Regions from separate parts of the Sporomusa sp. GT1 genome, predicted to be linked through region 3. Evidence: a T-box and tRNA genes for the amino acid it is inferred to sense, from the RefSeq annotation. Region 3 holds a T-box; the other regions hold tRNA genes.
The links. The T-box of region 3 lies ahead of leuS (leucine--tRNA ligase). A T-box ahead of a tRNA ligase gene usually reads a tRNA of that ligase, here a tRNA-Leu.

Region 1: it has a tRNA-Leu gene. The T-box ahead of leuS (leucine--tRNA ligase) is inferred to sense a tRNA for this amino acid. The anticodon was not compared.
Region 2: it has a tRNA-Leu gene. The T-box ahead of leuS (leucine--tRNA ligase) is inferred to sense a tRNA for this amino acid. The anticodon was not compared.

The regions. Positions count from the first base shown of each region.
Region 1 covers NZ_BMBX01000003.1:170,331-174,546, forward strand. The annotation lists gene GT1_RS06390 (ABC transporter substrate-binding protein) at 1-43, opposite strand, end outside; gene GT1_RS06395 (hypothetical protein) at 191-859, shown strand; gene GT1_RS06400 (response regulator) at 890-1,252, shown strand; tRNA gene GT1_RS06405 (tRNA-Asp) at 1,397-1,473, shown strand; tRNA gene GT1_RS06410 (tRNA-Phe) at 1,478-1,553, shown strand; tRNA gene GT1_RS06415 (tRNA-Gly) at 1,559-1,633, shown strand; tRNA gene GT1_RS06420 (tRNA-Cys) at 1,705-1,779, shown strand; tRNA gene GT1_RS06425 (tRNA-Leu) at 1,835-1,923, shown strand; gene GT1_RS06430 (hypothetical protein) at 1,997-2,182, opposite strand; gene htpG (molecular chaperone HtpG) at 2,288-4,216, opposite strand, start outside.
Region 2 covers NZ_BMBX01000001.1:587,923-592,138, reverse strand. The annotation lists gene hrpB (ATP-dependent helicase HrpB) at 1-1,211, shown strand, start outside; tRNA gene GT1_RS03025 (tRNA-His) at 1,314-1,389, shown strand; tRNA gene GT1_RS03020 (tRNA-Gln) at 1,404-1,479, shown strand; tRNA gene GT1_RS03015 (tRNA-Lys) at 1,577-1,652, shown strand; tRNA gene GT1_RS03010 (tRNA-Leu) at 1,657-1,739, shown strand; gene GT1_RS03005 (TfoX/Sxy family protein) at 1,936-2,196, shown strand; gene GT1_RS03000 (hypothetical protein) at 2,396-2,977, shown strand; gene GT1_RS02995 (radical SAM protein) at 3,455-4,216, opposite strand, start outside.
Region 3 covers NZ_BMBX01000001.1:394,937-399,152, forward strand. The annotation lists gene leuS (leucine--tRNA ligase) at 1-2,071, opposite strand, end outside; T-box leader at 2,189-2,397, opposite strand; gene GT1_RS02110 (ABC transporter ATP-binding protein) at 2,650-4,216, shown strand, end outside.

The sequences.
Region 1 (4,216 bases), on a different contig from region 3:
GTACAAGTAAGACTGAAACCAGTCCACACCAGCGTCTTACCATGTGAAATCCCTCCTTGTTGCTATTGTCTATACTTCCGGGTGAGCTACTTTTATAGTATTCGGACTTTGTTTTTTGGTTACAGGGGAGGCAGGTTTTTTTGCAGGTAACCAAGAATATAATCATTAGCTAATAGGAGAGGACTAACTCATGGAAAAAATTATTGAACAAGTTGCTGGCTGGGATTATTTAAAGAAACTCCCTCGTGAAATTTTCGGTTTTACGCTAATTAATGAATTAATGACTTGTGGTTCCCAGTATCGCATTTTTACTTATAATAACCACATGGCCCGGCGCAGTTTTACTATTATGTATGATCAAGCGACTAAAGACTTCCTGGCCCGTACAGTAGTGGGATTAATGGAATACTGTGATATTAGCTTTATTACCGGCGATTTGGCGGCATTGGAAAATATTCTGACAGACCGGATGGAAAAAACCCTTAAGGGATTAGTATATTTTGATCCGGTATCTTTGTGTGTGCGGTTTAAAGAAAAGAAAATTGTTGAATGGCCGTATATAACCAAGCTGCCCAAGCAATTGTCCGGATTTGAACTTTTTATAAATCCGCGGGAACCGCTTAAAGCATTAAACGGTACCTACGTTTTAATAGACTACAGTGATTTTACGACAGAGAGCAATTTGACGATAAACTATAATATTTTCCGTGACGAATTTTTTGGTGAAATCCGTACCAAGCGGACACCTGTTATGATATCTGATTTTGATGCCAAAACATTGCCTGAGCTTGAGGCGCGGGTAGTGGACAAGCTAATTCCAACTCTTGACGATTTGAGTAAAACTACAAGAACAATCTGATTAGAATCTGCAATTAAGGAGGTAAGCTATATGCCAAGAATATTAATATGTGATGATTCCTCATTCATGCGCATGATACTCAAAAAACTGCTAATAGAAAAAGGACACGAAGTAGTTGCAGAAGCTGGTGACGGAAAACACGCTGTACAATTATATCGTCAACATAAACCGGACTTGGTTACTATGGATATCACCATGCCGGTCATGGACGGAATCCAGGCAGTCAAACATATTCATGAGGAAGACCCTTTTGCTCGTATTGTTATGGTAACAGCCATTGGTCAACGGAGTATTATCACTGAGGCCATCAAAGCAGGTGCATCAAGTTTTATTATCAAACCTTTTGATCCAGGACAAGTAGAGGAAACGATCAATAAAGTCCTGGCTGGTTAAATCTGCTTACTGAAAATACTTGACTATTTAGATATATTACTATATAATTAATCGCGTTGCTGTGCATGTTGAGTATGATTTTACTAGCTAAAGTATTGACTTTACCTAGCAAATAATATATACTAAAACATGCGATTGTCTAGCGGCCCTGTGGTGTAGCGGTCTAACATGCCGCCCTGTCACGGCGGAGATCGACGGTTCAAATCCGTTCAGGGTCGCCATTTCGCCTCGGTAGCTCAGTCGGTAGAGCAGAGGACTGAAAATCCTCGTGTCGGCAGTTCGATTCTGCCCTGAGGCACCATTTAAGCGGAAGTAGCTCAGCGGTAGAGCATCGCCTTGCCAAGGCGAGGGTCGCGAGTTCGAATCTCGTTTTCCGCTCCAGTTCCATATTTAGAGGAAGTTCCGCGCTACGCTGGAACTAAACGACTCACACATGTTGCTTCGCTGTTTATGGCGGCATAGCCAAGTGGTAAGGCAGAGGTCTGCAAAACCTCTATTCCCCAGTTCAAATCTGGGTGCCGCCTCCATCTACAAAATAAAGCCACATATTCGTGGTTTTTATTTATGCTAACTAATCCCCATGCCGGGGTGGCGGAACTGGCAGACGCAACGGACTTAAAATCCGTCGGAAAGAAATTTCCGTACCGGTTCGATTCCGGTCCTCGGCACCAAACGTAAAAAGAACTTCGCGAATAGCGCGGAGTTCTTTTTACGTTTCATAGTTTGTCTGAGGAGGTTAGTAGGTTAAGGAATTACACGGCGCTTGCAGCAGTCGAATGGCCGACATAATCGGTATGGCCGGCAGTAATATGGTCTGCAATGATACGGGCGGCAATAAAAGGGAATGCAGCATTGACGAATATCCTGCTGTTCGTCAAATTCGGTTATTTCCGGATACTCTTTGAGCCGTTCATTTCTTTTGTTTTTCACAAATGTAACCCTCCATTACTCTGATATTACATAATATGCAGCGTTGAAATAATGGAGAGCAAAAAACGCCCGGACAACATGGAAGTGTCGGGCGCTTTTTCAACTTTACTTCCTGCTTTGTGCCATTAATGCAGCGACTTTGTTGGCAAAGCTGATTGGGTCTTCAGGGGCAATGCCCTCCATAAGCAAGGCCTGCCCATAGAGTAAATCGCAATAATCTTTAAACTCTGTAGAATCCGGAGCCGTTTCATGCAGGGTCTTGATAACGGCGAAAATTTCATGGTCTGGATTGATTTCCAGGATACGGCTTGCTTTGAAGGAGGACTTGTTCATCTCAGCTAAAATTTGTTCCATAGATAAGCTAATGCCGGTATCACCGCTAACCAGGCAAACGGCGCTTGATTTGAGGCGGCTGCTAAGCTTAACATCGGCAACTTTACCGGTCAACTGGTCTTTTATTGCTTTAATCAACGACTCATTTTCCTTGGAAAGCTCTTGAACCTCTTTTTGTATTTCAGAAGAGCCGATATCTTGCAAGTCTAAATTGCCGCGGCTGACTGACTGGAATTTTTTATCCTTGTACTCACCCAGAGCATCAATACTAAATTCGTCCACCCGGTCAAAGAGGTAGAGGACTTCAATACCTTTTTCTTTGAGAAGTTCCATCTGCGGCAGACGCTCTACGGCAGAACGATCTTTGCCGGTGGCGTAATAAATAACTTTTTGTTGCTCAGGCATCCGGTCTGTATACTCTTGCAATGTAGTAAGCTCTTCAGACTGGGAAGAGGAGAAAAGCAGCAGATCTTTTAACTTGTCGCGACTGTGATAATCCGCATAAACTCCCGTTTTTATGGCTTTGCCATACTCATTCCAGAACTTTTCATATTTAGACCGGTCTTTGCTCAGCATGTTTTCCAGTGTTTTCAGGATGCTCTTTTCCAGGTTTTTACCAACCAGTTTTAGCTGTTGACTGTGTTGGAGAAGCTCCCGGGAGATATTAAGGGAAAAGTCGGGAGAGTCGACCAGGCCTTTGACAAAGCGCAAATACTCAGGAAGCAATTCCTGGCAATTGTCCATGATAAATACATTTTTAGAGTATAGTCTGATACCGGTTGTGGCCTCACGCTGGTAAAAATCAAAAGGAGCATGAGCGGGAACGAAGAGCAGGGTAGTATATTCTACAGCACCTTCTACTTTCGAGTGAATGATCTCCAAAGCATCTTCCCAATCGTGGAAAAGGGTTTTATATAGCTGATTGTACTCATCTTTTGAGATATCATTCTTGTTACGCGTCCACAGCGGCGTCATGGAGTTAAGGGTGCGTACTTCTACTGTTTGGGAAGGAGGCGCACCAGCTATTGCTTTGCCCTCCGCATCTAACGGCTGTTCTTCTTTGACAAAATTCATTTTAATGGGATAGCGGATGTAATCAGAATATTTTTTTACCAGGTTTTGAAGAATATAGCGGTTTAAAAAGTTTTCTTCCTGATGCTCAGGTGAATGGTACTCTTGCTTTAAAGTCAGCACAATCGTGGTGCCGCGCGTATCCTTGTCACACTCTTCGATGGTATAAGTGCCATCACCGGTTGACTCCCACTTAATGCCTTTGCTTTGTCCAGGTGCACGGGTTAATAAAGTTACTTTTTCAGCCACCATAAAGGCTGAGTAAAAACCGACCCCGAACTGACCAATTAATTCCGTATCAGCGACCGAACCAGCCTCTTTTACTTTTTCAAGGAAGGATTTTGTACCTGATTTAGCGATAGTGCCGATGTTCTCAACTACTTCATCAAGCGTCATGCCCATGCCATTGTCGGCAATAGTCAGAGTATGAGTAGTTTCGTCGGGAATAAGAAAGATTTCAAAATCAGTCTCGTTTTCTAAAAGCGCATGATTGGTTAATGACTCAAACCGAATTTTGTCGATGGCGTCTGAGGCATTCGAGATAAGTTCCCGCAAAAAAATTTCCCGGTTAGTATAAATAGAGTGAACCATCAAATCCAACAATTGTTTAGTCTCTGCTTGAAATTCCCT
Region 2 (4,216 bases), 190 kb from region 3:
TGATCATCAGAGCGAAAGAAGCGGGTTTGGGTAACCTGGCCTGTGAACTTGCGGCTATTTTACATGAACGGGATTTTTTGCAAGGCAATGGCAATAGAACTGATGTTGATTTGCGGCTGCGGCTGGAGGCTGTGCGTGAAGCGGCAAGCGGCAAGTATCCTGAGGAGTCGCTGCTCCGGCGCATTAAGGCCGAAAGTGAAAGGTTAAAACAGGATTTTTCCATTCACCGTAACCGGCAGGAGACGGTGGAAGCTTGCGGCTTGGTACTGGCTTTTGCCTATCCGGACAGAATTGGACAATTGCGGAGTGGCGGCCGGTTCCTGTTGGAGAATGGGCGTGGTGCCGGCATGCATGAATTACAGCCTTTGGCGCATAGTCCGTATATCGTAGCCGCCGATCTTGATGGGCAAGGGACCGACAGCCGGATTTTTTTGGCTGCGCCGATAGATTATGAACAGATAAGGCGCTATTTTAGCCGGCAGATAGCAGCCGGGACCAATGTCGCCTGGGATGCAGCCGCCCAGGCAGTACGGGCAAAAAGCTATGAGCGGCTTGGTGCCATCCTGTTAAAGGAAAGTCCTTGTGCCAATCCTGACTGGGACGGCGTTATGGCAGCCCTGCTGAGCGGCATTGCCCTTGAGGGCTTGAGCATCCTGCCCTGGACCAAAGCGGCACAGCAATTGCGTCAACGCTTGTTATTTGCTGGGCAGCAGACGGAAGGCTGGCCTGACGTTTCTGACGAAAAGCTGCTTGCTACCTTGGAAAACTGGCTTGGACCGTATGTCTACGGTCTAACGAGCCGGGCAGAACTGGCGAAACTCAATGTAGCTGCCATTTTAGAAAATCTGCTTACCTGGCAGCAGCGTCAGGAGCTTGATGAGTATGCGCCTACCCATGTGGTTGTGCCCAGCGGCCGGCAGATTGCCATAAATTATAGCAATCCGCTATGCCCTATACTGGCGGTAAAACTTCAGGAGCTATTTGGGCTTAAAGAAACTCCGTGTATTGCCGGGGGGAAAGTCGCGTTGACCTTGGAACTGCTGTCACCGGCGCAGCGCCCGGTTCAGGTAACCCGGGATTTAGCCAGCTTTTGGTGTACTACATACTTTGAAGTCAAAAAGGATTTAATGGGACGTTACCCCAAGCATTATTGGCCGGATGACCCGGCAACGGCAGTTCCAACCCACCGGATCAGGCCAGGAAAATTATGAAATGTTGTCAGAAATATGTCAGCAAGAAAAGTGATTTGGGATGCTTGACATAAATATGGTGGTATGATAGAATAAATTCTGTCGTTAGCGGCACTGGATATGGTGGCTGTGGTGAAGCGGTTAACACGCCGGATTGTGGCTCCGGTATTCGAGGGTTCGATCCCCTTCAGTCACCCCAATAATCTTGTTAGTAGGGGCGTAGCCAAGTCGGTAAGGCAACGGACTTTGACTCCGTCATGCGTTGGTTCGAGTCCAGCCGCCCCTGCCATAAGCAGAGAACCAGGTTTTTAGGAACGATAGTGACGCGAAAACCTGTGTGAATCGCTTAGTTCCGAGCGTTAGTAAGGAACTTATTTAAAGATGTCGACCCACTAGCTCAGTCGGTAGAGCACCTGACTTTTAATCAGGGTGTCCCGCGTTCGAGTCGCGGGTGGGTCACCATAATGCGGGAGTGGCGGAATTGGCAGACGCACCAGACTTAGGATCTGGCGGGTGACCGTGGGGGTTCAAGTCCCTTCTCCCGCACCAAATCAAACAAAAAGACTTTCAGGCTTTGACCTGAGAGTCTTTTTGTATATAGTATATATTAGAAACTATAAATTTTCAGCTGACAATTTGCAGTCAATGAATATAATTTCCGCTTATCAAGACATCCGCGCTTTGGATAATGCAGAAAATCAAATGGGATCATCGAATTAGAACGGAGAAAGGAGGAGAATGGCTTATGGGGGAGTTAACAAAATTGCCGAATATTGCTGCCAAGTTGGAAGCGCAGCTTGCGGATGTGGGTATTACTACCGAGGAAGAGTTAAGAAACACAGGTAGCCGTGAAGCATGGCTACGCATCCTTGCCCGTGACCCGTCCGCTTGCATTATGCGGCTTTCAGCGCTGGAGGGTGCAATTCAAGGAATGCGCTGGCATTACCTTGATGACGAGACGAAAAAGTCGCTTAAGGCGTTTTATCACATGCATAAGGGCAAATAGATATGTGCATTCTTTGCCGGCCACGATGGCCACGATATAGAAGCTATGCTGGTGATTAAAGTGCCCCCTCTTCAAATAATTTAATTGTTATTGTCCTATGATAATTATTATTCATTCTTATAACATATGTTTCCACAAAAATAAAGATATATATATCCTTCAGGCTGGACAATAATAAGAAGCATGGAGGGGATCAACTTTGACCAGTCAGCGAAAAGTCGCTTTGGCATTGACGGGAATATTTCTGGCACTTTTCATTGTTATCATCATCGGGGTGCTGGAACAGGGACGGTATGATTATGCGAAAAATATTGCAATCAAAGCAGCTCTATGGGTAATTTATACTTTTTTAGAAATGAAATATAATGTTCAATTAAGTAATTACATCCGGGTGTTGGTAATGGCAGTGCTTCTCAGTGACAGTTTTGCCGGGCTATATTTAAATTTGTATGCCACGTCGGCGATTTTTGATAAAATTCAGCATGTATTTGGAAGCTACGCCTTTTCGTTATTTGTTTACACTCTTATTTGTACGTTAACCCGGCCTGTTATAAACCGGGCCTTTAGCTTATTTTTTATTATTTCCCTGGGGCTAAGTATTGGTGCAATCTATGAAATTGGTGAATTCATAGGAGATGCGACTATGCGGCCGGCAATTCCCAGTCAGCCCAGTCTGCTTGATACCAACCTTGATTTACTGGCAGATTTGGGAGGGGCACTTCTCGCAGCTATTCATATAGCCATTGTTCTGACATATAATCGTACCCCTCCGGTCAGGTAGGAATACATATGTATTACATACAGCAGAGAAGAGTACCATTACGGTACCCTTCTCTCTATACTTATAACGGGTTGCAGGGGCGGTGAGCAGGCCGGCACGGACGCGGGGAACATTGCTGAGGGCTGCATTGCTGAGGACTGCAATGCCTTGGGCTACATTGTTGAGGGCTGCATTGCTGCGGACTACATTGCTGAGGTCTGCATTGTTGCGGATTGCACTGTGATGGTCTGCACTGCCTTGGGCTGCATTGCCATGGCCTGCATTGTTGCTGCGGAAAACAAAAATGCGGACGGCATTGGCGGGGAGAACAAGGCGCCCAGGAGGGGCGGCAGCCGATTTGCTGATTTGGTCGACAGGGGTTCCAAGCAGGATTGCAGCTTATACGTTCAGTATTTTCGTCTTCTTCAAATTCGTCATCCATATCTTCCATTTCCGGGGTTTCCCATTTCGGGTCCATATATTTGTCATCATACATTTTCATCTATCCTCCCAGTTTCCTGTGTATGGGTTATAGGAGCAGTCGGCAGGGGCGGCTTGCCAGGACTTCTTTGGGTCCTGGCCTTGGGCTAACGGGCGGCAGTCGGCGCAGGCAAAGCGGTATTCGCAATCCTGGCATTTACTGATACAGTCCTTTGTGGTTTGCCAGCAGGTGGTCAGCGGTTGGCCGGCAAGTATGGCAGCAAGTGATGTGTTCAATATGTTTCCGCAAACTTGATCGCGGGCAAAGATGCAGGGAATGACATCGCCGGTGGACGTTATGGCCAGCCGGCCTGCTAAACAGCTATGGAAATGCTGCGCTTTTCCAAATGTTTCAGGGTCGGTAAAGAAGGGGGGCTTAATGGCCGGTTTGCTGTAGGCTTGGGGCAGCAGTTCCAGGTTATCACCGCGTCCGGTAGGACGGATGACATCGGGTGGCACAGGCTCAACCCCAAGGTCGGTCAAAAGTTTCACAATATTTTCTGCTTCTTGTTCATTGGCTTTCATAATAATAGACGCAATACGCAGCGGCAGCCCCTTGGCCAGAATTTTTTGAATGGCAGACATAGTTTTGTCAAAACTGCCGGGATGCTGGGTAACCTTATCATGAACTGCGGAATTGTCGGCATAGATAGTGGTGGCAATGCTGACAGAATGCTGTTTAAAAAAGTCAATACAGTCATCATCCACAAGTGTGGCATTGGTAAATATCTCAACCAATTCATAGTTTTCCTCACGGGCCTTGATGATTAATTCTCGCCA
Region 3 (4,216 bases):
TGGCTGTATTAAAGTTAAACCGCTGACCGATGTCCTCGGTTACCCGTTTGATGGTTATGTGCAGAATGCGGCGAAGTTCTTTTTCTGCTTTAGTCAGTTGGCTTGGATCATAGCTTGCCGTCTCTGCCTGGATATACGGTCCATAATGACCGATAATCCGCCACAGACGTCCTAAGAAACGGTATGCACCCTCAACGCCCTGGTCACTCCATTCCAAATCCCGTTCCGGGGGTGCCGCAAATAAGATAAACAATCTGGCGGTATCGGCACCGTACTTGCCAATAATCTCTTCCGGCGAAACAACATTGCCTTTGGACTTGGACATTTTGGCACCGTCTTTGATAACCATCCCCTGGGTTAACAGGTTCTTAAACGGCTCATTGACATTAACCAGGCCGGCATCTTTTAATACTTTGGTAAAAAACCGTGAATACAGAAGGTGCAAAATGGCGTGTTCTATGCCACCGATATATTGATCGACAGGCATCCAATAGTTGGCTTTATCAGGATCAAAGGGCTCGTCCGCACTATGCGGGCTGGTATACCGGAAGTAATACCAGGAGGAGCAGATAAAGGTATCCATAGTATCTGTTTCCCGCCGCGCCTTGCCACCACATTTCGGACAAGTACAGCTGATAAACTCCTCGGCTTTAGCCAGTGGCGATACCGAGCCGCTGGTAAAATCAACGTTTTCAGGCAATAAAACCGGTAATTGTTCTTTGGGAACAGGTACTGTACCACACTCAGGACAATAGATGACAGGAATCGGTGCGCCCCAATAACGCTGACGGGAAATGAGCCAGTCACGCAGACGATAGTTAATCCGCCGCTTGCCAATGCCTTGTGTTTCGAACCATTGCGCAATTTTGACCTTGCCGGCTTCGTTATCCAGACCGCTGAATTCACCTGAATTAACCATAATACCCTGGCCATCATACGCGCCAGTCATATCATTAAGGTTTAGCGCTTGGTCAGCCGGCTGAACTACCAGCCTTTTCGGCAAATCATACTTATTGGCAAATTCCCAGTCACGCTGGTCATGAGCCGGTACACCCATAACTGCACCGGTACCGTATTCTGCCAATACATAGTTGGCTATCCAGATAGGCACTTGCTCACCGGTAAACGGGTGAAGAGCATACGCCCCGGTAAAGATGCCCTCTTTTTCCGTCTCAGTGGATGTGCGGGCAATTTCACTTTGTCCTCTGACCTTCTCGATAAAGGCTCTGACAGCCGCTTCCTCCGGTTTGCCGGTAACAAGCTTGTCCACCAGCGCATGCTCCGGTGCCAGTACAATATAACTGACACCAAAAACCGTATCATGGCGGGTGGTGTACACGGCAATCTTATCATTTATTTCAGGCACGGCAAAACTGAATTCAGCGCCTTCACTGCGGCCAATCCAGTTTTCCTGCATGGTCTTAACCCGTTCAGGCCAGCCTTTAAGCTCAGGCAAATCGTCTAAAAGCCGGTCAGCATACTCTGTTATCTTTAAAAACCATTGTTCGAGGTCTTTTTTAACAACATCAGAGTCACAGCGCCAGCAGCGTCCGTCAACCACCTGCTCATTGGCCAGTACGGTATTACAGTCATTACACCAGTTTACTGCCGCTTTCTTTTTATACGCTAATCCACGCTCAAAAAACAGCAAGAACAGCCACTGGGTCCAATGATAATAATTCGGATGACAGGTGGCTACTTCGCGGTCCCAGTCATAAGACAACCCCAGCTCTTGCTGCTGGCGGCGCATGTTAGCAATATTATCCTTAGTCCAGGACGAAGGATGAATGCCATGCTTAATAGCGGCGTTTTCGGCAGGCATGCCAAAAGCATCCCACCCCATAGGATGCAGCACATTGTAGCCTTGCATGACTTTGAATCTGGCGACAACATCACCAATCGAATAATTACGTACATGGCCCATGTGCAAATTTCCTGATGGATAGGGAAACATCTCCAAAACATAATATTCTGGTCGCTGGCGGTTAATAGTTGTGCAGAAAGCATTGCTTTCAGCCCAGAGTTTTTGCCATTTGGCCTCAATCTCGCCTGGCATGTATTTTTCATTCATCGAGTAAATCCCCCTTGGACAGATAAGATAATAAACTATAGCTTACACTGAGCTTTAGCGTAAGAGAAGCCGATTAATTTCTATACCCGTAGAATATAAAAAAATCCCGTGGCTAACGCCAGGGACGAGGCTTCTCGCGGTACCACCCTGTTTGATGACAATTGTCATCCACTCATTTGCCAATAACGCCAGCCTCGCGTCGACCACTACAAACGTTCACAGTCGCTCTTCAGCAGCGAGTTCAATAATAGTACAGATTGGCTCACAGCGACCGCCAACTTTCTGAACCGCAGCTATCATTTACTATTCTGCCTCTTAAGATTTGCATTCTCAATTATATAGTAATAATTTGCAAAAGTCAACTTATGGATAAATGAGTCTTTGTGCCGCACCGTCATAAGCCGGGTGGATAGCACCCCGACCCCTGTTTGACATAAATAGCACCAAGTGCAGCAGACTATAAACGCAAGCAGCTGTTTCTAGCAGATGGTTGGCTGGCTCCGCGACCACAGTAAATTTTGCAGCCGAAATCTATATGGTATAATTATACGGTGAGACGTTTTCGAAGGGGTATGGGTATGAAGCATTGGCAAGGTTACTGGCAAAGATACCGGCTGCATTTTAGCGGAGCGGCCTTGTTTGTGGCGCTGGAGGCGGTATGCGATTTGCTGCAACCGACCATTATGGCCAGTATTATTGATATTGGTGTGGCCAACCGGGATCTGGATTATGTACTGCAGCAGGGCGGCATCATGCTGCTGGTGACGGCGGTAGGCGCTTTGGCGGCAACCGCCCGCAATATCATTTCCAGTACAGTATCCCAGCGGATGGGCACCGAACTGCGCAGCCAGGTCTATGAAAAAATTCAGACCCTGCCGTTTACCATGGTTGACAAATTTGACCGGGCAGCCCTGATAACCCGGCTGACCAATGACGTAACCCAGATTCAGTCGCTGGTAAACGGCATGATGCGCATTTCGCTGAAAGCACCTATTCTTTGCATTGGTGGCCTGATTATGGCAGTCAGTCTAAACCCTCGCCTGAGCGTGGTGCTGGCCGGCGTTGTGCCGGTGGTGGGCTTGCTGATTGCCATTAATATGAAAATCGGGTATCCCATGTTTCTGGCGGTGCAGTCCGCCCTTGATCAAATGAACCGGACAGTACGGGAGACAGTGGCCGGGGTCCGGGTGGTAAGGGCCTTTAACCGGTTTAGTTATGAACAAACCAAGTTTGCGACTGTTAATACCTATTTCCGGGAGCGGTCGGAGACAGCGCTGCGCCGGATGGCAGTTTTCGGACCGAGCATTGCCCTGACGATGAATCTGGGAGTGGTCGCCGTCCTCTGGCTGGGCGGCCGCGGAGTGAAAAGCGGCGAGATGCAGGTCGGCCATATTATTGCTTTTATAAATTACATGACCCAAATATTATTTGCACTGGTCATTATTGCGCTGGTATTCAACGTATTTGTCCGGGCCCGGGTTTCGGCCCGCCGGATCGAAGAAGTGCTGAATGTCCAGGCAGACGGGACGGAGGAACTGGCAGCCGACCCGGCGCCTCTTTCCTTCCAGGGCAGGATTGACTTCGAACAGGTCTCTTTTGCCTATGATGGAACGCTGGCACTGGATAATATTTCGCTGACCTGCCTGCCGGGAGAAACCGTCGGCATTATCGGGCCGACCGGCTCAGGGAAAAGCACGCTGGTGCAGCTGATTCCAAGACTGTATGAACCTGCAGCCGGCACTGTGAAGCTGGACGGCCTCGATATCCGCCGGCTAAATCCCCGGCTGCTGCGGGATAGGATAGCCTTTGTGCCGCAAAAGGCCTTGCTATTTTCCGGCACGATTCTGGACAATATCCACTGGGGCAAAGAGGGAGCAACGTCGGCAGAAATAGAAACTGCCGCCCGCATGGCCCAGGCCCATGACTTTGTCATGGATTTCCCGGAAGGCTATGAAACCTGGATTGGGCAGGGAGGCGTCAATTTATCCGGCGGGCAGAAACAGCGGCTGGCCATTGCCCGGGCGCTGGTGCGCAAGCCGGCCATTTTGATTCTCGACGATGCCACCAGTGCGGTAGATGTTGCTACCGAGGCCCGGATTAGACAGGCTTTAGCGGCCTATGCGGCCGGGCTGACCTGTTTTATTA